Regions from separate parts of the Neorhizobium tunisiense genome, predicted to be linked through region 2. Evidence: predicted binding sites of a transcription regulator. Region 2 holds the regulator's gene; the other holds the start of a gene.
The links. The regulator PhoB, encoded in region 2, activates phosphate uptake and scavenging genes when phosphate is short. The targets are predictions, from matches to a motif close to TGTCATNNANCTGTCAT.
Positions count from the first base shown of each region.

Region 1: ABCW43_RS04055 (esterase-like activity of phytase family protein) is a predicted target of PhoB. The motif match lies at 2,965-2,981, and genes of this name have one in related genera.

Region 1 covers NZ_JBDIUU010000001.1:778,647-786,066, forward strand. Annotated here, with positions in the region: gene ABCW43_RS04050 (aldo/keto reductase) at 1-610, shown strand, start outside; gene ABCW43_RS04055 (esterase-like activity of phytase family protein) at 727-2,916, opposite strand; gene hupB (DNA-binding protein HupB) at 3,095-3,370, opposite strand; gene lon (endopeptidase La) at 3,571-5,991, opposite strand; gene clpX (ATP-dependent Clp protease ATP-binding subunit ClpX) at 6,397-7,420, opposite strand, start outside.
Region 2 covers NZ_JBDIUU010000001.1:1,663,561-1,673,700, reverse strand. Annotated here, with positions in the region: gene pstC (phosphate ABC transporter permease subunit PstC) at 1-106, shown strand, start outside; gene pstA (phosphate ABC transporter permease PstA) at 103-1,422, shown strand; gene pstB (phosphate ABC transporter ATP-binding protein PstB) at 1,436-2,251, shown strand; gene phoU (phosphate signaling complex protein PhoU) at 2,297-3,010, shown strand; gene phoB (phosphate regulon transcriptional regulator PhoB) at 3,041-3,724, shown strand; gene ABCW43_RS08735 (PACE efflux transporter) at 3,734-4,171, opposite strand; gene ABCW43_RS08730 (GcrA family cell cycle regulator) at 4,363-4,899, opposite strand; gene ABCW43_RS08725 (aspartate aminotransferase family protein) at 5,308-6,504, shown strand; gene argF (ornithine carbamoyltransferase) at 6,558-7,475, shown strand; gene ABCW43_RS08715 (Hsp33 family molecular chaperone) at 7,689-8,678, shown strand; gene ABCW43_RS08710 (tannase/feruloyl esterase family alpha/beta hydrolase) at 8,717-10,140, opposite strand, start outside.

The DNA of each region.
Region 1 (7,420 bases), 890 kb from region 2:
CGAAGTCCTCTACCGCCCGGAAGTGTTTGGCGCGCTCGATGATCTTCGCCGTGCCGGCAAGATCAAAAACTATGGGGTCAGCGTCGAGAAGGTCGAGGAAGCGTTGAAGGCGATCGAATACCCCGACGTCACCAGCATCCAGATCATCTACAACATCTTTCGCCAACGCCCGGCGGACCTGTTCTTCAGGGAAGCGAAGCGCAAGAACGTCGCGGTCATCGTCCGCGTGCCGCTTGCAAGCGGGCTGTTGTCGGGCAGGATTTCTCGCGATACCGCATTCGCCAAGGATGACCATCGCAACTTCAACCGGCATGGCGATGCCTTCGATGTCGGCGAGACCTTTGCCGGCGTGCCGTTCGAAGTCGGCCTTGAGGCGGTCGAGGAAGTCCGCAAGCTGGTCCCGGCGGGAGCGTCGATGGCGGCCTTTGCGTTGAAATGGATCCTGATGAACGAGGCGGTCACCGTCGTCATTCCAGGCGCCCGCAACGAGGCACAGGCTAGGGGCAATGCGGCGGCGGCCGACCTTGCCGCACTGTCGGCCGACGTGATGACCGCGACCAAGGAAATCTATGCACGGCTGGTTGCCCCGCACGTGCATCAGCGCTGGTAGGGAGAGCCACGCCATCACCCGGGCGTCGTCGCCCTGGAAAGAGAGCGTTCCGGACTCTTCAAACGCAAAAGGCCGGGTCGAACCCCGGCCTTTCCCTATTCGGCATTCGTGAACGCTCAGTTCGTACCCTTCAGGTCAACCGGGAAGAACAAGGTCTCGCCGGAGCTGTCATCGACGCCGTCGTTGTCGGTGACGGCGAAGGCCTTGCCGGACTTGTCGAAGGTGAAACCTTCGAGCTTGTCGACGATATAGCCGTTCGATGCCTTCAGATCCGGGATGAAATCGTAGGCTTCCTGCTTCTTGACCATCGGCAGTTCGGTGCCGATCTTGGCCGGCTTCAGGTCGGCGATCGCCACCCGATAGAGCTTCTTCAGCTTCGCGGCATCGCCGATCTGGTTGTCGCGCTCGATGATGTAGACATAGTCGCCATGGGCGGTGATTTCCGAAAGGCCAACCCAGCCTGCCCCGGCCTTGTCGAGCGGGTAGCGCACGGCGCCCCATTCCTTCGACTTCGGCTTGTAGGAGACGAGCTTGACGGTCCCTTTCGGGTCGTCCTTCCACTCGCGCTGCATCGCCATCCACAGAACCATGTCGTCACCTGACCCAACCGTCGTCACGCCTTCGAAACCGAAGCGGGTCTCGCCGGCGAGCAGGTCCGCGGGCAGGCCGATCTCGGCCTTGATCTCGCCCTTGGCATCGACGTTGTAGAGGCCATGGCCGGTCAACTTGGCAGAGTCGCCTTCCGAGGCCAGCCAGAAACCGCCCTTGCCGTCGAGCGCGATGCCCTCGATATCGAGTTTCTGGGCCGGCTGGCCGCCGCGGGTGATGCGCAGGACACCGGTGATTTCAGCGGGCTTCCTGGTGGTGTCGATGGTGAAGATCGACGGCTGCATGGTGTAGACCGAGTCGCTGACGGCATAGAGGATGCCGTCCTTCTGGGCGTCGCCGACCAGGCCCGAGAGAGCGCCCCAGCCGAGCACGTTGCCGTCAACGTCCTTGGAAACAAGCTTCGGATAGTTGGCCACGCCTTCTTCCAGGGCGTAGATCATCACATGCGAACGGGCGCCGCCGTCTTTGCCGAGATCGACTTCATTGGCGGTGGCGAAGAGATTGCGGCCCGGAATGGCAACGGCGCCTTCCGGCGAGATGCCCGAGGGCAGGATCTGCATGAGCTGCGGTTCGGCACCGGTGTCCTTGTAGACGGCGACAACCGAGGCGCGTTCGGCGAGCAGGAAGAAATACTTCTGGCCGTTGAAGGTCGCGGCTTCCATGCCTTCGACTTCGATACCCTTCGAGCGCGCGCGCTTTTCCGGGAAATGGCCGAGGCGGGCAACCGCGCGCTCCAGCGAGGCGCCTGATTCGTAGAGAACCTTGCCGGTGCGGTCGAAGATGGTGAAGCCGCGCGAACCGCCCTTCCAGTCGCCTTCATTGGCGACGACCAGACGGTTGTTGTCGAGCCACTTGACGGCGTCAGGCTCGCGCAGCGCCGAAGCCTTGCCGGTGAAGGACAGCTGGCCATCGGTCTTATTGTCGATGCCTTCGAGATCGGCCTTGCCGGCGGAGAAGTGGCCGGTGACCTGGCCGGTCTTGCCGTCGATGATGACGATCTCGTTGTTCTCCTGCATTGTCACGGCGATTTCGCCATTGTCGTTGATAGCGACGAATTCCGGCTCCGGATCTTCCGGCGCGATACCGGCGAGGCCGGTCAGCGTCACGTGCTTGATCGAGGCGCAGTCGGCCGTGCCGTCCTTCAGGGAGACGATCACCAGGTCGCCGGCCGGCATCTGCGGGAGGGCGCCATCGTTGACGTCCTCGTCGCGCTCGTTCTCGATGGCGATCGCGGCAAAGGTCTTGTCCTTGGAAACGGCGATCGAGTCCGGCTGGCCGCCGAGATCGCAGGTCAGGTCGATCTTCTTCGTCGCGATATCGACGACGGCAAGCATGCCGGTCGGCTTCTGCTTGCTTTCGCCGGTGTTGACGGCGGCGAGAACCTTCTTGCCGACCGACGCAACCGAGGTCGGCTCGCCCTTGAAGGTGAGCGCGCCCAGCGCCTTCGGGGCCTTCGGATCGGTGATGTCGATGAAGCCGATCGCGCCGAGCGGGCTATCGGTATAAATGAGCGTCATGCCATCTTCGCTGGCGGTGACGATTTCGGCCGAGCTGGCGCTCAGCTTGTCCTTGTCGGCAGGCATGTTGCCGGCGACCGGGAAAGATGCGATGCGGTTGAAAACCTGCTCGGCGCTCGCCGGCACGGCAACCGAAGCAAGAAGTGCTGCGGTCAACGCGGCACGAAGTGAAAACGTCATGGGAAGCCCTCCTGTCCATGAAACACAGTTGGCTTGTGAGCCACAGTCGTGACAGGCGGATGACAGTTTTCGCATCCAGGGTCGTGGCGGGCGGAGATTAGCGGCTCTTAAAAAAGGCCCGGGAAACCCGGGCCTTTTCAGATGCGAGACTGTAACAGGGTGCCACGAAGGCAGCGCGTTAGCTGTTGACTGCGTCCTTCAGGCCCTTGCCGGCCGAGAACTTCGGCACGTTACGTGCCGGGATGTCGACTTCGGCGCCGGTCGACGGATTACGACCCTTGGACGCTTCGCGACGGGAAACGGAGAAGCTGCCGAAACCGGCAAGACGGATATCGCCGCCCTTCTTCAGTTCAGCCTGTACGGTCTCAAAAACGGCGTCTACAGCGGATGCGGCATCAGCCTTGGAGAGGCCGGCCTTCTCGGCCACTGCGGATACCAACTCATTCTTATTCATGTTTCCACCCCTTTCAAACGGTTTTGGAACGACTCATGTAATCGGGGCAGACAATAGTCAGGCGCCCGCCCGTGGCAACCCAAAAGCTCCGCAATCGCCTGAAAAACAAGGGGTCCGCGTTATTTTTCACAAAAAAAGCCGGCGTTGTGCCGGCTTTTTTCATTGCTGGTGCCAATTTGGCATAACCAAAAGGCTAACGATCAGTGCGCTATGGTTACGCCTGCGTCGTCCACACCTTCCACCGTGGTGATCAGCGGCGTTTCCACTGTGCCATCCCATTCGATCGCTTCCGGCTGACGGACGAGCGCGTGACGGATCACCTCGCCCATGCGGGAAACCGGAATGATCTCCATGTTGTTCTTCACGTTGTCCGGAATCTCGGCCAGATCCTTGGCGTTTTCTTCCGGGATCAGAACGGTCTTGATGTTGCCGCGAAGGGCGGCAAGCAGTTTTTCCTTGAGGCCGCCGATCGGCAGCACGCGGCCGCGAAGGGTGATCTCGCCCGTCATCGCCACGTCCTTGCGGACAGGAATGCCGGTCATGATCGAGACGATCGCGGTTGCCATGCCAACACCGGCGGACGGGCCGTCCTTCGGGGTCGCTCCTTCGGGAACGTGGACGTGGATGTCCGACTTGTCGAAGCGCGGCGGTTCGATGCCGAAATCCACGGCTCTGCTGCGGACATAGGACGCCGCCGCCGAGATGGATTCCTTCATGACTTCCTTGAGGTTGCCGGTGACCGTCATGCGGCCCTTGCCCGGCATCATCACGCCTTCGATCGTCAGCAACTCGCCACCGACTTCCGTCCATGCGAGACCCGTGACCACGCCGACCTGATCCTCGCCCTCGGCTTCGCCATGGCGGAACCGCGGAACGCCGAGGTAGTCGGAAATGTTGGCCGCGGTGATCGCAACCGACTTGGTCTTGCCCTTGATGATCTCGGTGACCGCCTTGCGGGCGAGCTTCATCAGCTCGCGCTCGTAGCTACGAACGCCGGCTTCGCGCGTGTACTGCTGGCTGATCGCCATCAGGGCATCGTCGGTGACCGAGAATTCGTTCGGCTGCAGGGCATGTTCCTTGATCGCCTTCGGCAGAAGGTGACGCTTGGCGATCTCGCGCTTCTCATCCTCGGTGTAACCGGCGATGCGGATAATTTCCATACGGTCCATCAGCGGCGCCGGGATGTTCAGCGTGTTCGCCGTGGTGATGAACATCACATCGGACAGGTCGTATTCCACTTCCAGGTAGTGGTCCATGAAGGTCGAGTTCTGCGCCGGATCCAGCACTTCGAGCAGGGCCGAAGACGGGTCGCCGCGGAAATCCATGCCCATCTTGTCGATTTCGTCGAGCAGGAAGAGCGGGTTGGACTTCTTGGCCTTCTTCATCGACTGGATGACCTTGCCGGGCATCGAGCCGATATAGGTGCGGCGGTGACCGCGGATTTCGGCTTCGTCACGGACGCCGCCGAGCGCCATGCGCACGTATTCGCGGCCGGTCGCCTTGGCGATCGACTGGGCGAGCGAGGTCTTGCCGACGCCCGGAGGGCCGACGAGGCAGAGGATCGGACCCTTGAGCTTGGTCGCGCGGGCCTGCACGGCGAGATATTCGACGATGCGCTCCTTGACCTTGTCGAGGCCGAAGTGATCCGCTTCGAGGATCTTCTCGGCATTGTTGAGGTCGGCCTTGACCTTCGACTTCTTGCCCCACGGAATGCCGAGCAGCCAGTCGAGATAGTTGCGCACGACGGTGGCTTCCGCCGACATCGGGCTCATCTGCTTGAGCTTCTTCAGCTCGGCATCGGCCTTTTCCTTGGCTTCCTTGGACAGTTTGGTCTTGGAGATGCGCTCTTCCAGTTCGGCCATCTCGTCGCGGCCTTCCTCGCCGTCGCCGAGCTCCTTCTGGATCGCCTTCATCTGTTCGTTGAGGTAGTACTCGCGCTGGGTCTTCTCCATCTGGCGTTTTACACGCGAGCGGATTCGCTTCTCGACCTGCAGAACCGAGATCTCGCCTTCCATGAAGCCGAGTGCCTTTTCGAGGCGGAGCTTGACGCTGACCGTCTCGAGCATTTCCTGCTTTTCGGTGATCTTGATCGACAGATGCGATGCGACCGTATCGGCCAGCTTCGAATAGTCCTCGATCTGGCTTGCGGCGCCCACCACTTCCGGCGAGATCTTCTTGTTGAGCTTCACGTAGTTTTCAAACTCAGAAACCACGGAGCGCGACAGGGCTTCGACCTCGACCGCATCCTCGTCGGGTTCGGCAAGAACGCTGGCCGTCGCTTCGTAGAACTCTTCGCGATCGGTATAGCCGTCGATCTTGGCGCGCGAGCGGCCCTCGACCAGAACCTTGACGGTACCGTCAGGAAGCTTCAGGAGCTGCAGCACGTTGGCGACGGTGCCGACCTTGTAGATTGCCGAGGGTTCGGGATCGTCGTCGCCGGCGTTGATCTGGGTGACCAGCATGATCTGCTTGTCGGAACCCATCACCTCTTCGAGCGCGCGAATAGACTTCTCCCGTCCGACGAACAAAGGCACGATCATATGCGGAAAGACCACAATGTCGCGCAACGGCAGGACCGGATAGGTTTCACCGCCGGGTGCTGCAGACGTTGAATTCGTCATTTCATTTCCTTTCCATCGTCCCGTTTCCGGGATACGTCCCGGGCAAATCACCCGGGCACTTCACTCTCGCCCAAAGTGGAGTTTTCGAAATTTGATTTCAAGCCTTGCAAGGCCGCCGCCGCTGGGATTGTGACAGGGCTATTACAAAGCGTGCGCACACTACGCCACGCGAAACGCCAAAGGACACGGGACGCGACTGACCGGAACTGCCCGCCTGCGATCATATGCAGGCGAAGCAGTCCAAACTCCGATGATCTTCCCGCACCGTCTCTAATGCAAGACGAATATGGTGCAATTCTTCGCGAGGCAAAAGTGGTGGAAAAATCGAAATAAGCAAGGCTATCCACCAACATAAAAAAGAGGCCCCGATAGGGCCTCTTCACGGTGTCGTCCGGAACGGGCGGATCACGCCGAAACGTTCGCCTTTTCATCCTGCCGGTCGGCATAGATGTAGAGCGGCCGGGCGTTTCCACGCACGACGTCGTCCGAGATGACCACTTCGCGCACGCCTTCGAGCGTCGGCAGTTCGAACATGGTGTCGAGAAGGATCTTCTCCATGATCGAGCGCAGGCCGCGGGCGCCGGTCTTGCGGGTGATCGCCCGCTTGGCGATCTCGCGCAGCGCATCCTCGTGGAAGGTCAGATCGACGTCTTCCATCTCGAACAGGCGCTGGTACTGCTTGATCAGCGCATTCTTCGGCTCGGACAGGATCTGGATCAGCGCGTCCTCGTCGAGGTCTTCGAGGGTCGCCAGAACCGGCAGACGGCCGATGAATTCCGGAATGAGGCCGAACTTGACCAGATCTTCCGGCTCCAGTTCGCGCAGCACTTCGCCGACACGACGGTCTTCCGCCGACTTGACGGAGGCGCCGAAGCCGATCGAGGTCTTTTCGCCGCGGGCCGAGATGATCTTGTCGAGACCTGCAAAGGCGCCGCCGCAGATGAACAGGATGTTCGTCGTGTCGACCTGCAGGAATTCCTGCTGCGGATGCTTGCGGCCGCCCTGCGGCGGGACCGAGGCAACCGTGCCTTCCATGATCTTCAGAAGCGCCTGCTGCACGCCCTCGCCCGACACGTCGCGGGTGATCGACGGGTTGTCGGACTTGCGGGAAATCTTGTCGACTTCGTCGATGTAGACGATGCCGCGCTGGGCGCGTTCGACATTGTAATCCGCAGCCTGCAGGAGCTTCAGGATGATGTTTTCGACGTCCTCGCCGACATAGCCGGCTTCGGTCAGCGTCGTGGCATCGGCCATCGTGAAGGGAACGTCGATGATGCGGGCGAGCGTCTGGGCAAGATAGGTCTTGCCGCAACCGGTCGGGCCGACCAGCATGATGTTCGACTTCGCAAGTTCGACGTCGCCGCCCTTGGAGGCGTGCGCCAGGCGCTTGTAATGGTTATGCACCGCGACCGACAGGATGCGCTTGGCC
Region 2 (10,140 bases):
GACCCTGGTTGCCTTCGCGCTGGGCATCACGCTTTTCGCCATCACGCTTTGCCTCAACATCTATGCGCTTTATATCGTGCGCAAATACCGGGAGCAGTACGAATGACCGATGTGGTTTCTCCCGCCGCCGGCATCCCCAAGGCCAGGTCCGTCCGTCGCGATATCGGCATCAAGCGCCGCTACGCCGCCGAGCGTCGCTTCCGTGCCTATGGCATCGCCGCGCTTTCCTTCGGCATCATCTTCCTGATGCTTCTGCTGTGGTCGGTGGTCTCCAAGGGATACACCGCCTTCCAGCAGACCATGATCACCATGCCGGTCGAGTTTTCGCAGCAGATCATCGATCCGCAGAACGAACGCGCCGCCAATCCGCAGAAGCTGATGACGGCGAACTACCCGATCGTCGCCCGCAACGCTCTCGCCAAGCTGCTCAACGTCAGCGTTGACGACCGTGTCGCGGCCCGCGCGATCGGCCAGATGCTGTCGGATGGTGTCCGCGTCCAGTTGCGCGATCTGGTGGTCGCCAATCCGGCGATCATCGGCACGACGCAGACGGTAACGCTGCTTGCCTCCGGCGATATCGACTCGGCCTACAAGGGCCAGATCGACCTCGACGTCAGCCAGGAGAACCGCAAGATCAACGACCAGCAGCTCGGCTGGATGAAGCAGCTGTCCGATAGCGGCGCGCTTGCCAAGCACTTCAACAGCGGCATTTTCGTCAACGGCGCATCGAGCCGTCCGGAAGCAGCCGGCGTCGGCGTTGCCCTGATCGGCTCGTTCTACATGATGCTGATCGTGCTCATTCTGGCGCTGCCGATCGGCGTCGCCGCCTCGATCTATCTCGAGGAATTCGCCCCGAAGAACAAGTTCACCGACCTGATCGAGGTGAACATCAACAATCTCGCGGCCGTTCCCTCGATCGTCTACGGTCTGCTCGGCTTGGCGGTCTTCGTCAACTTCATGGGCCTGCCCCGTTCCGCCTCCTTGGTCGGCGGCCTGGTGCTCACCCTCATGACGCTGCCGACGATCATCATCGCGACCCGCGCGGCCCTGAAGGCTGTGCCGCCCTCTATCCGCGCGGCGGCCCTCGGCCTCGGCGCATCCAAGATGCAGACGATCTTTCACCATGTCCTGCCGCTCGCGATGCCCGGCATCCTGACCGGTACGATCATCGGTCTCGCCCACGCACTCGGCGAAACCGCTCCGCTGCTCTTGATCGGTATGGTGGCCTTCGTCGCCAACTATCCGACCACGCCGCTCGACCCGTCGACGGCGCTGCCGGTACAGATCTACATGTGGGCGAACGAAGCGGAGCGCGCGTTCGTCGAGCGTACCTCGGGAGCAATCATCATCCTGCTCCTGTTCCTCATCCTAATGAATGTTGGCGCAATTCTCTTGCGGCGTCGCTTCGAGCGGCGCTGGTAGAAGGAGTATGACAATGAATATGATGTCAGAATCGGCAGTAGAAAAGGCGCTGGACCAAAAGATGAGCGATGCTCCCCACAAGATGATCGGTAAGGACGTTTCGGTGTATTACGGCGAAAAGCGTGCGCTTTTCGACGTGAACCTCAACGTCCGCGAAAACACTGTGACGGCTCTCATCGGTCCTTCCGGCTGCGGCAAGTCCACCTTCCTGCGCTGCCTCAACCGCATGAACGACACGATCGAGAATTGCCGCGTCACCGGCAAGATCACCCTCGATGCGGACGATATCTACGACCAGAACATCGACGTCGTGGAACTTCGCGCCCGTGTCGGCATGGTTTTCCAGAAACCGAACCCGTTCCCGAAGACCATCTACGAGAACGTCTCCTACGGTCCGCGCATCCACGGCCTGTCCAAGAGCAAGGCCGATATGGACCAGATCGTCGAGGCGAGCCTGCAGCGCGCTGGCCTCTGGGGCGAAGTCAAGGATCGCCTGCACGAATCCGGCACCGGCCTCTCCGGCGGTCAGCAGCAGCGTCTGTGCATCGCCCGTGCGATCGCCGTGTCGCCGGAAGTCATCCTGATGGACGAACCCTGCTCGGCTCTCGACCCGATCGCGACCGCCAAGGTTGAAGAACTCATCCATGAACTGCGTGCCAACTACACGATCGTCATCGTGACGCACTCGATGCAGCAGGCTGCCCGCGTGTCGCAGCGCACCGCCATGTTCCATCTCGGCCAACTCGTCGAGGAGAACGACACCGACAAGATGTTCACCAATCCCGACGATCAGCGCACCCAGGATTACATCATGGGCCGTTTCGGCTGATCCAGCCGATTGTGCCGCCTGAAAATCAATTTTGAGGACTAGAAGATGGCATCGACCCATATCCTGTCGGCATATGACGACGAACTGAAATACCTGAGCCGCCGCATCTCCGAAATGGGTGGCCTCGCCGAGCAGATGTGCTCGGACGCCGTGCGTGCGCTGGTCAATTCCGACGCCGCACTCGCGCAGAAGGTCATCTCCGACGACGTGATCCTCGATCACGCCGAGCGCGAGATCGGCGACAAGGCGATCATCACGATCGCCCGCCGCCAGCCGGTTGCGGCCGACCTTCGCGAGATTGTCGGTTCGTTGCGCATCGCCTCCGATCTGGAGCGCGTCGGCGACCTTGGCAAGAACACCGCCAAGCGCGTTATCGCGGTTCAGGGCACAGGCGTTCCGCGCAAGCTCGCCCGCGGTCTGGAACATCTCTCCGATCTCGCCCTCGTGCAGCTCAAGGACGTCCTCGACGTCTACGCGACACGTTCGGCGGAGAAGGCCGAGGCGATCCGCATCCGCGACGAGGAAATCGACGCGATGTACACCTCGCTGTTCCGCGAACTCCTCACCTACATGATGGAGGATCCGCGCAACATCACCACCTGCACGCACCTGCTGTTCTGCGCCAAGAACATCGAGCGTATCGGCGACCACGCCACCAACATCGCCGAGACCATCTACTACATGACGACCGGCGCCCAGCCGGAGGGCGATCGCCCGAAGGACGACTCGTCGAACACACTCGGCGCGATCACCGAATAAATGATGGAATGCTGACGGAGCAGAGCTGAAATGCTGCCTAAAATCGCTGTGGTGGAGGATGAAGAAGCACTCAGCGTGCTTCTTCGCTACAATCTCGAAGCGGAAGGTTATGAGGTCGAGACGATCCTGCGGGGGGATGAAGCCGAAATCCGGCTTCAGGAGCGTACGCCGGATCTTCTGATACTCGACTGGATGCTACCCGGCGTTTCCGGCATCGAACTCTGCCGCCGTCTGCGCACGCGTTCGGAAACGGAACGCCTGCCGATCATCATGCTGACGGCCCGCGGCGAGGAGAGCGAACGTGTTCGCGGCCTCGCCACCGGCGCTGACGACTATGTGGTAAAACCCTTCTCGACCCCGGAGCTGATGGCCCGCGTCAAGGCGATGCTGCGCCGCGCCCGTCCCGAAGTGCTCTCCAGCGTGCTCCGTTGCGGCGATATCGAACTCGATCGGGAAACCCATCGCGTTCACCGCAAGAGCCGTGAAGTGCGCCTCGGCCCGACCGAATTCCGCCTTCTGGAATTCCTGATGGCCTCGCCCGGCCGTGTGTTCTCACGGTCGCAGCTTCTGGATGGCGTCTGGGGCCACGACATCTATGTCGATGAGCGTACCGTAGACGTGCATGTCGGGCGCCTGAGAAAAGCGCTCAACTTCTCCAACATGCAGGATGTCATCCGCACCGTCCGCGGCGCGGGTTACTCGATGGAATCTTAACGAGCCGACTCAAGCCGCCTCGGTCTGCCGCTGCCATTCCGGCAGCGGAAAGATCCGGTCATAGGCCCAGTTGAAGACGAAGGCATAGACCACGTAGAAGACCGCGAAAGACACATCCATCATCAGAGCATGGAGGATGCTGACGCCGAGATACCAGGCGATCAGCGGCAAAAGCGCGATCAGCAGACCAAGTTCGAACAACACCGCATGCGCCACGCGTATCGCGGTGCTTTTCTGTGTGGTGCCGGTGAAGCGCTGCATCAGATGGTCGAAGCCGAGATTGTAAAGATAGTTCCAGCCGGTGGCGATCGTCGCGCTGCCGATGCCGACCACGCCGATATCGGCAGCCGGCATGCCGAAGGCGATAGCGCCGAGCGGCGTGATGAGAGCGAGCCCGATCAGTTCGAAGCTGATGGCATGGCGGATACGGTCGCGTGTCGAGCGCATGATGACCTCCTGGGTTCTGTTCCGGGTCGTCCCGGAGTTTCTGCCCGAATGGGGGAGGTCGTCCTCGCTGTTTTGGAAATAGGCGCAATGCCGCCCGGCAGCAAGGCTTGGGCCTGGCATATCTGCCATGCAGCAACAAAAAAGCGGACCTCAAGCCCGCTTCCGATCTAGCCCTCGTGTCGCCTTGCCGCTCAGACCCGAGCAGCAACCTTGCGCCGCTCGTTGACCGGCTGGTAGGCGAGCTTTGCGTGATAGCTGCAATAGGGCGAAGCATCCGGGGATTCGCAGCCGCAGAAGTGGAAGTCGTCCTTGAGCGGATCGCCGACCGGCCATTTGCAGGTGCGCTCGGTGAGTTCGGTCAATGCAAGGCGACGGGAGATCGGCACCACCACGTTGGAGGCGGGACGATATTCCATCTCCTGATAGGGCTCGATTTCGACCTCTTCCTTGACCATCGTCGCACCAACGGCGCGGGTAACGGTCCGGGTCGCGACGCGCGATGCATAGTTCGGGGCTCGCGGCGCCGACGTCGTGCGCTTGGCCGCAGATGAACGGCCCGTCGCTACCGTGCCGCCGGCTTTCGCCCGACCCGGCAGGCTCAGACGATGCACCTTGCCGATCACGGCATTTCGGCTTACGCCTCCAAGTTGCGCTGCGATCTGGCTGGCGCTGAGGCCCTCCGACCATAATCTTTTGAGCTTCTCGACACGCTCGTCTGTCCAGTTCATGCCCGTTCTCCGCCTTTGAACGTTGCTGGCATGCAGAATCCTTCCACCTTTGCTGCGAAATTCATTTCGCAGCACCCACTATATCTATGCTTGAGGTGACTAGTTCCGCCGCATGCAGTCTAGTAATTGATCTTTAACCTAGTGTGAGGCTGACTCCGTGGCAAGAGTCGGGAGAATCTGCGGGAATCGATTTCGTGGTTTTCCCCAACTTGCTGTCCGGGAGAGTCATTTTTGTCACATTGGCCGGCGCCTTTCGCCTTCCGGCCCGGATCCGCCCAAAACGCCGAGCTTTGTTGACATTGATGGCCTAAACCCCGATAGTGCCCCCGCCGCCCAGTGGGCGGCATTTTTGGTTTTTTCGGCCCGTTCCATGGGCCTTTTTGGACTGCCTAGAGGAGTGATGTCGCCATGGCTGAAGCCGCGCTTTTCGACACGTTTGCCCGGGCTCCGCTGCGTTTCGAGCGCGGCGAGGGCGTATGGCTTGTGACGGAAAGTGGGGAGCGATATCTCGATTTCGGTTCCGGCGTCGCGGTCAATTCGCTCGGCCACGGACATCCGCATCTCGTTGGTGCGCTGAAGGCGCAGGCCGACAAGGTGTGGCACACGTCCAACCTCTTCGAGCAGCCCGGCCAGGAGAAGCTGGCGCGTCGTCTCGCCGACAACTCTTTCGCGGACAAGGTGTTCTTCACCAATTCCGGCGCCGAGGCCCTGGAATGTGCCATCAAGACGGCGCGCCGCTATCAGTTCGTGAAGGGGCATCCGGAGCGCTTCCATATCATTACCTTCGAAGGTGCCTTCCACGGCCGTACGCTGGCGACCATCGCTGCCGGCGGCCAGGCGAAATATCTCGAAGGCTTCGGCCCGAAGGTCGAAGGCTTCGATCAGGTGCCGTTCGGCGACATCGACGCCCTGAAGGCCGCGATCACCGATGCGACCGCGGCTATTCTGATCGAGCCGATCCAGGGAGAGGGAGGCGTCCGGCCGGTTCCGAAGGAATTCCTCCAGGCGTTGCGCCAGGTCTGTGACGACAACGGTCTGCTGCTGATCTTCGACGAAGTCCAGACCGGCGTCGGCCGTTCCGGCAGGCTGTTCGCCTATGAATGGGCGGGCGTGACGCCCGACATCATGGCGCTTGCCAAGGGCATCGGTGGCGGCTTCCCGCTCGGCGCCTGCCTTGCCACGGCGGAAGCCGCCTCCGGCATGACCGCCGGCACCCATGGCACGACTTACGGCGGCAATCCGCTGGCCACGGCGGTCGGCAACGCCGTACTCGACGTGATCCTCGGCGACGGCTTCCTGGAAAACGTCCGGGATGTCGCCTTGGTCTTGCGCCAGGGGCTCGCGAGCCTGAAGGACCGCTTCCCCGATGTCATCGAGGACATTCGTGGTGAAGGCCTGCTGCTCGGCGTGAAGGCGAAGGTGCCCGCGGGTGATCTGGTTGCCGCCATACGCGGCGAACACATGCTGGCCATTCCGGCCGGCGACAACGTGGTGCGTCTCCTGCCACCGCTCACAGTCACAGCGGAGGAAGCCCGCGAGGGGCTTGCCCGCATCGAGAGGGCGGCGGAAAAGCTTTCCGCTTCCCAGATGAAGAAATCGGCCTGAGCGGGCAAAAGCGGGACGCCGTCGTAGGTTTCCCGCTTCACAGGGAACATCAAATGGCATCTCCCAAGCATTTTCTCGATCTTTCCGCTGTTTCCGCGGCTGATCTCAGGGCCATCCTCGAGGACGCGAAGGCCCGCAAGCAGGCGACCAAGGCCGGCACGGCGGAAAAGCCGCTCGCCGGCAAGATGCTGGCGATGATCTTCGAAAAGCCCTCCACGCGCACCCGCGTCTCCTTCGATGTCGGCATGCGCCAACTCGGCGGCGAAACGCTGTTTCTGTCGGGTACCGAAATGCAGCTCGGCCGCGCCGAGACGATCGGCGATACGGCCAAGGTCCTGTCGCGTTATGTCGATGCGATCATGATCCGTACCACGGATCACGCCCGCATGCTGGAACTCGCCGAACACGCGACCGTGCCGGTCATCAACGCCCTGACCGACGACACGCATCCATGCCAGATCATGGCCGATATCATGACCTTCGAGGAACATCGCGGACCGGTCGCGGGCAAGACGATCGCCTGGACCGGCGACGGCAACAACGTGCTGCATTCCTTCGTCGAAGGTGCCGCCCGTTTCGGCTATCGCATGAACATGGCGGTGCCGATGGGCTCGGAACCCGCTGACAAGTTCCTCAACTGGGCGCGCAACAACGGCGGCAACATCATGCTTTGCCATGATGCCGAAAAGGCGGTTGCCGGCGCCGATTGCATCGTCACCGACACGTGGGTGTCGATGAACCAGGAGCACAAGGCGCGCGGCCACAACGTCTTCCAGCCGTTCCAGGTCAATGCCGACCTGATGAAGCGTGCCGACAAGGATGCATTGTTCATGCACTGCCTGCCGGCTCACCGCGGCGAGGAAGTCACCGACGAGGTGATCGACGGTCCGCAGTCGGTCGTCTTCGACGAGGCTGAAAACCGCCTGCACGCGCAGAAGTCCATTCTCGCCTGGTGCTTCGGCGCCGTCTGAGTTCAGCGTCCCGGACGGGGCGGAAGCGGAGGGCGGCGGCGATAGAACCTTGATTTCCGCCCCGCAATCCCCCATCTGTCGGCTTTCAACAATACGCCGTCTTCTGGACTGGCGTTTCAACACACATCGTCGACGTCTTTTCCTCCGGCCAGCGGTTCCGCTCGGGCTGGCGCTTGTGTAAAGGTTTTTGGGTCGGCGCGAAGGAGCGAAGTCATGGCGGAAGCGACTGTGGAACTCAACGAACTCGACTTTGCCGGCGACGACCGGGTCGTTCCCTTCCAGGTGGAGGGGCTCGACGTGCGCGGCCGTGCGGTCCAGCTCGGGCCGCTGCTCAACTCCATCCTCAGCCGTCACGAATATCCCGGCCCGGTCGCGCGGCTGCTTGCCGAGGCGATCGTGCTGACGGCCCTGCTCGGCACCTCGCTGAAATTCGATGGCAAGTTCACGGTGCAGACCAAGGGCGACGGCCCGGTCGATCTGCTGGTCGCGGATTTCTCGACGCCCGACAGTCTTCGTGCCTATGCCCGTTATGACGAGGAAGCGCTGGCTGAAGCGATCAAGGAAGGCCGAACCTCACCGCCCGACCTTTTGGGACGCGGCGTTCTTGCCTTCACCATCGACCAGGGCCGCGGCATGCAGCCGTATCAAGGCATCGTGCCGATGGACGGCTCATCACTCGAGGAGATCGCCGGCGTCTATTTCCGTCAGTCGGAGCAGATCCCGACCAAGGTCCGTCTGGGCGTCGCCGAACTGTTCGACCGCGATGCCGATGGCAAGCCGCGTCACAATTGGCGGGCAGGCGGGCTTGTCGCGCAGTTCCTGCCGCAGGCGCCCGAGCGCATGCGGCAGCCGGACCTGCATGGCGGCGACGGCGATGAGCGCGACTTCGAATTTGCCCATGACGATTCCTGGGCCGAAGCCCGCACGCTGGTGGAAACCATCGATACCGATGAGCTGACAGACCCGCGGGTCGCAATCGAACGGCTGCTGTTTCGTCTGTTCCATGAGCGCGGCGTGCGGGTCTATGCGCCGCACCCGGTGTTCGACCGCTGCAGCTGCTCGCGCGACAAGATCAAGGGCGTTCTCTCAGGGTTCTCCGCCGAGGAGATCGAGGCGAGCGAGGAAGACGGCGAGATCGCCGTCACCTGCGAGTTCTGTTCGACCACCTATCGCTACAAGGTGGACGAATTCGCTGCAGCCTGATTGTCGAACGGCGGGAGTTTCTTCCCGCCGTTTTCACTTCAAGGCATCTTGCATTCGAAGTTCGTGCCATCCTTCAGATCGCCGCTGCCGGAATATCTGGCCGATTGAGGATAAGGGCAAAGCGGCCGCGTCATCACCGGCTTGCCTTCCTTGATTTGGCTCGCCCGGATCATCTCGGGTGCCTTGCCGTTTTCCACCCAGTCCATCAGTGGCGTGAAGGCGTCGAAGACATCCGTGCCGTAACCCGCGGTGCAGTGGAACATGCCGGGCACCATGAACAGGCGGTAGAACTCCGCAGTCCGCTCGGCGCCCATCTGTTTGCGGACGGTCTCGTAGTAGTTGACGCCCATCATCGGGTTGAGCGCCGGATCGGACCAGCCGAAATAGGTGATCATCCGCCCGCCACGTTTTTGGAATTCGCTGAGATCCGGGTTGGTGGCGTCGACGATCTCGCGGATCGCGCCTATCTTCGGATATTCGCTATCGAAGTCGAATGTCTTCCAGTCGATCGCTTTTCCGGAGGCGGGCAGCATCGCCATGTTCTTGACGAAGGTCTCGCCATAGGCCAGCTGCCGGCTCGGCCCCTGGTCGGATACCATCCACATGTCCCAGCCGCTCACTCCGGTCGGATCGATACCCTCTGTGCCGTACTGCACCCCGGGGAAAATCGTTTCCCCCTTGATCTTCACCCCGCCGGCGAGAGTCCTTAGCGTCTCCACCTGCGCCGGCGTAAAGCAGTCGGAACCTCCCGCCTCGCAGATCTTCAGGTCCTTGGCCGGATCGAAATTGCATTGGCGAGGATCGGCGATCATGCCGTCCTTGGCACTGTCGATGGCGTCGCACTTGTCCATCACCGCCTTGGCGAGCACCGGAAGCTGAGCCCGGCTGATCGGCGCCTTGAGCAGAGCCCGCGCATTCCAGACGCCCCAGATCTGCGTATTGGTGAGATCGAGAACCGGAGCCCCGGCGAGAATGCCGTCGAAATCGCCCGGATAACGCTGTGCCGCCATCAGGCCCTGGCGTCCGCCGGTCGAGCAGCCATCCCAGTAGGAGAAGGAGGGGTGCCGGTCGTAATAGCGCGCGGCAATCGCCTTGGCCGTATCGACCGTCACATGCACCGCGCGTGAGCCGTAGTCGATCAGCAGGCCGAGATCTTCCGCGAAGTCTCCAAGCTTGTAGGTCACCGCGTCATGGCCGGTATTCTGCTGGACGGTGAGAAAACCTTTCGAAAGCGCCGCATTGCGGGTCGCTATCCTGGAGGGCGCGGCGAGGTCCTCGCCGGCATAGCCGCCATTGCCGAACATGTAGAGCCGCCGGTTCCAGTTGTCCGGCAGGGTGATTTCGAAGCGAACCTGCGGGCGGATATAGCCGGTGACCTGGCAATGGCCCGGCACGTTCCCGACGCCTGCCACATGCTTGGCCTTCAGCGTCGTGACGTCCGCAAATGACTGGCTGTTCAGCA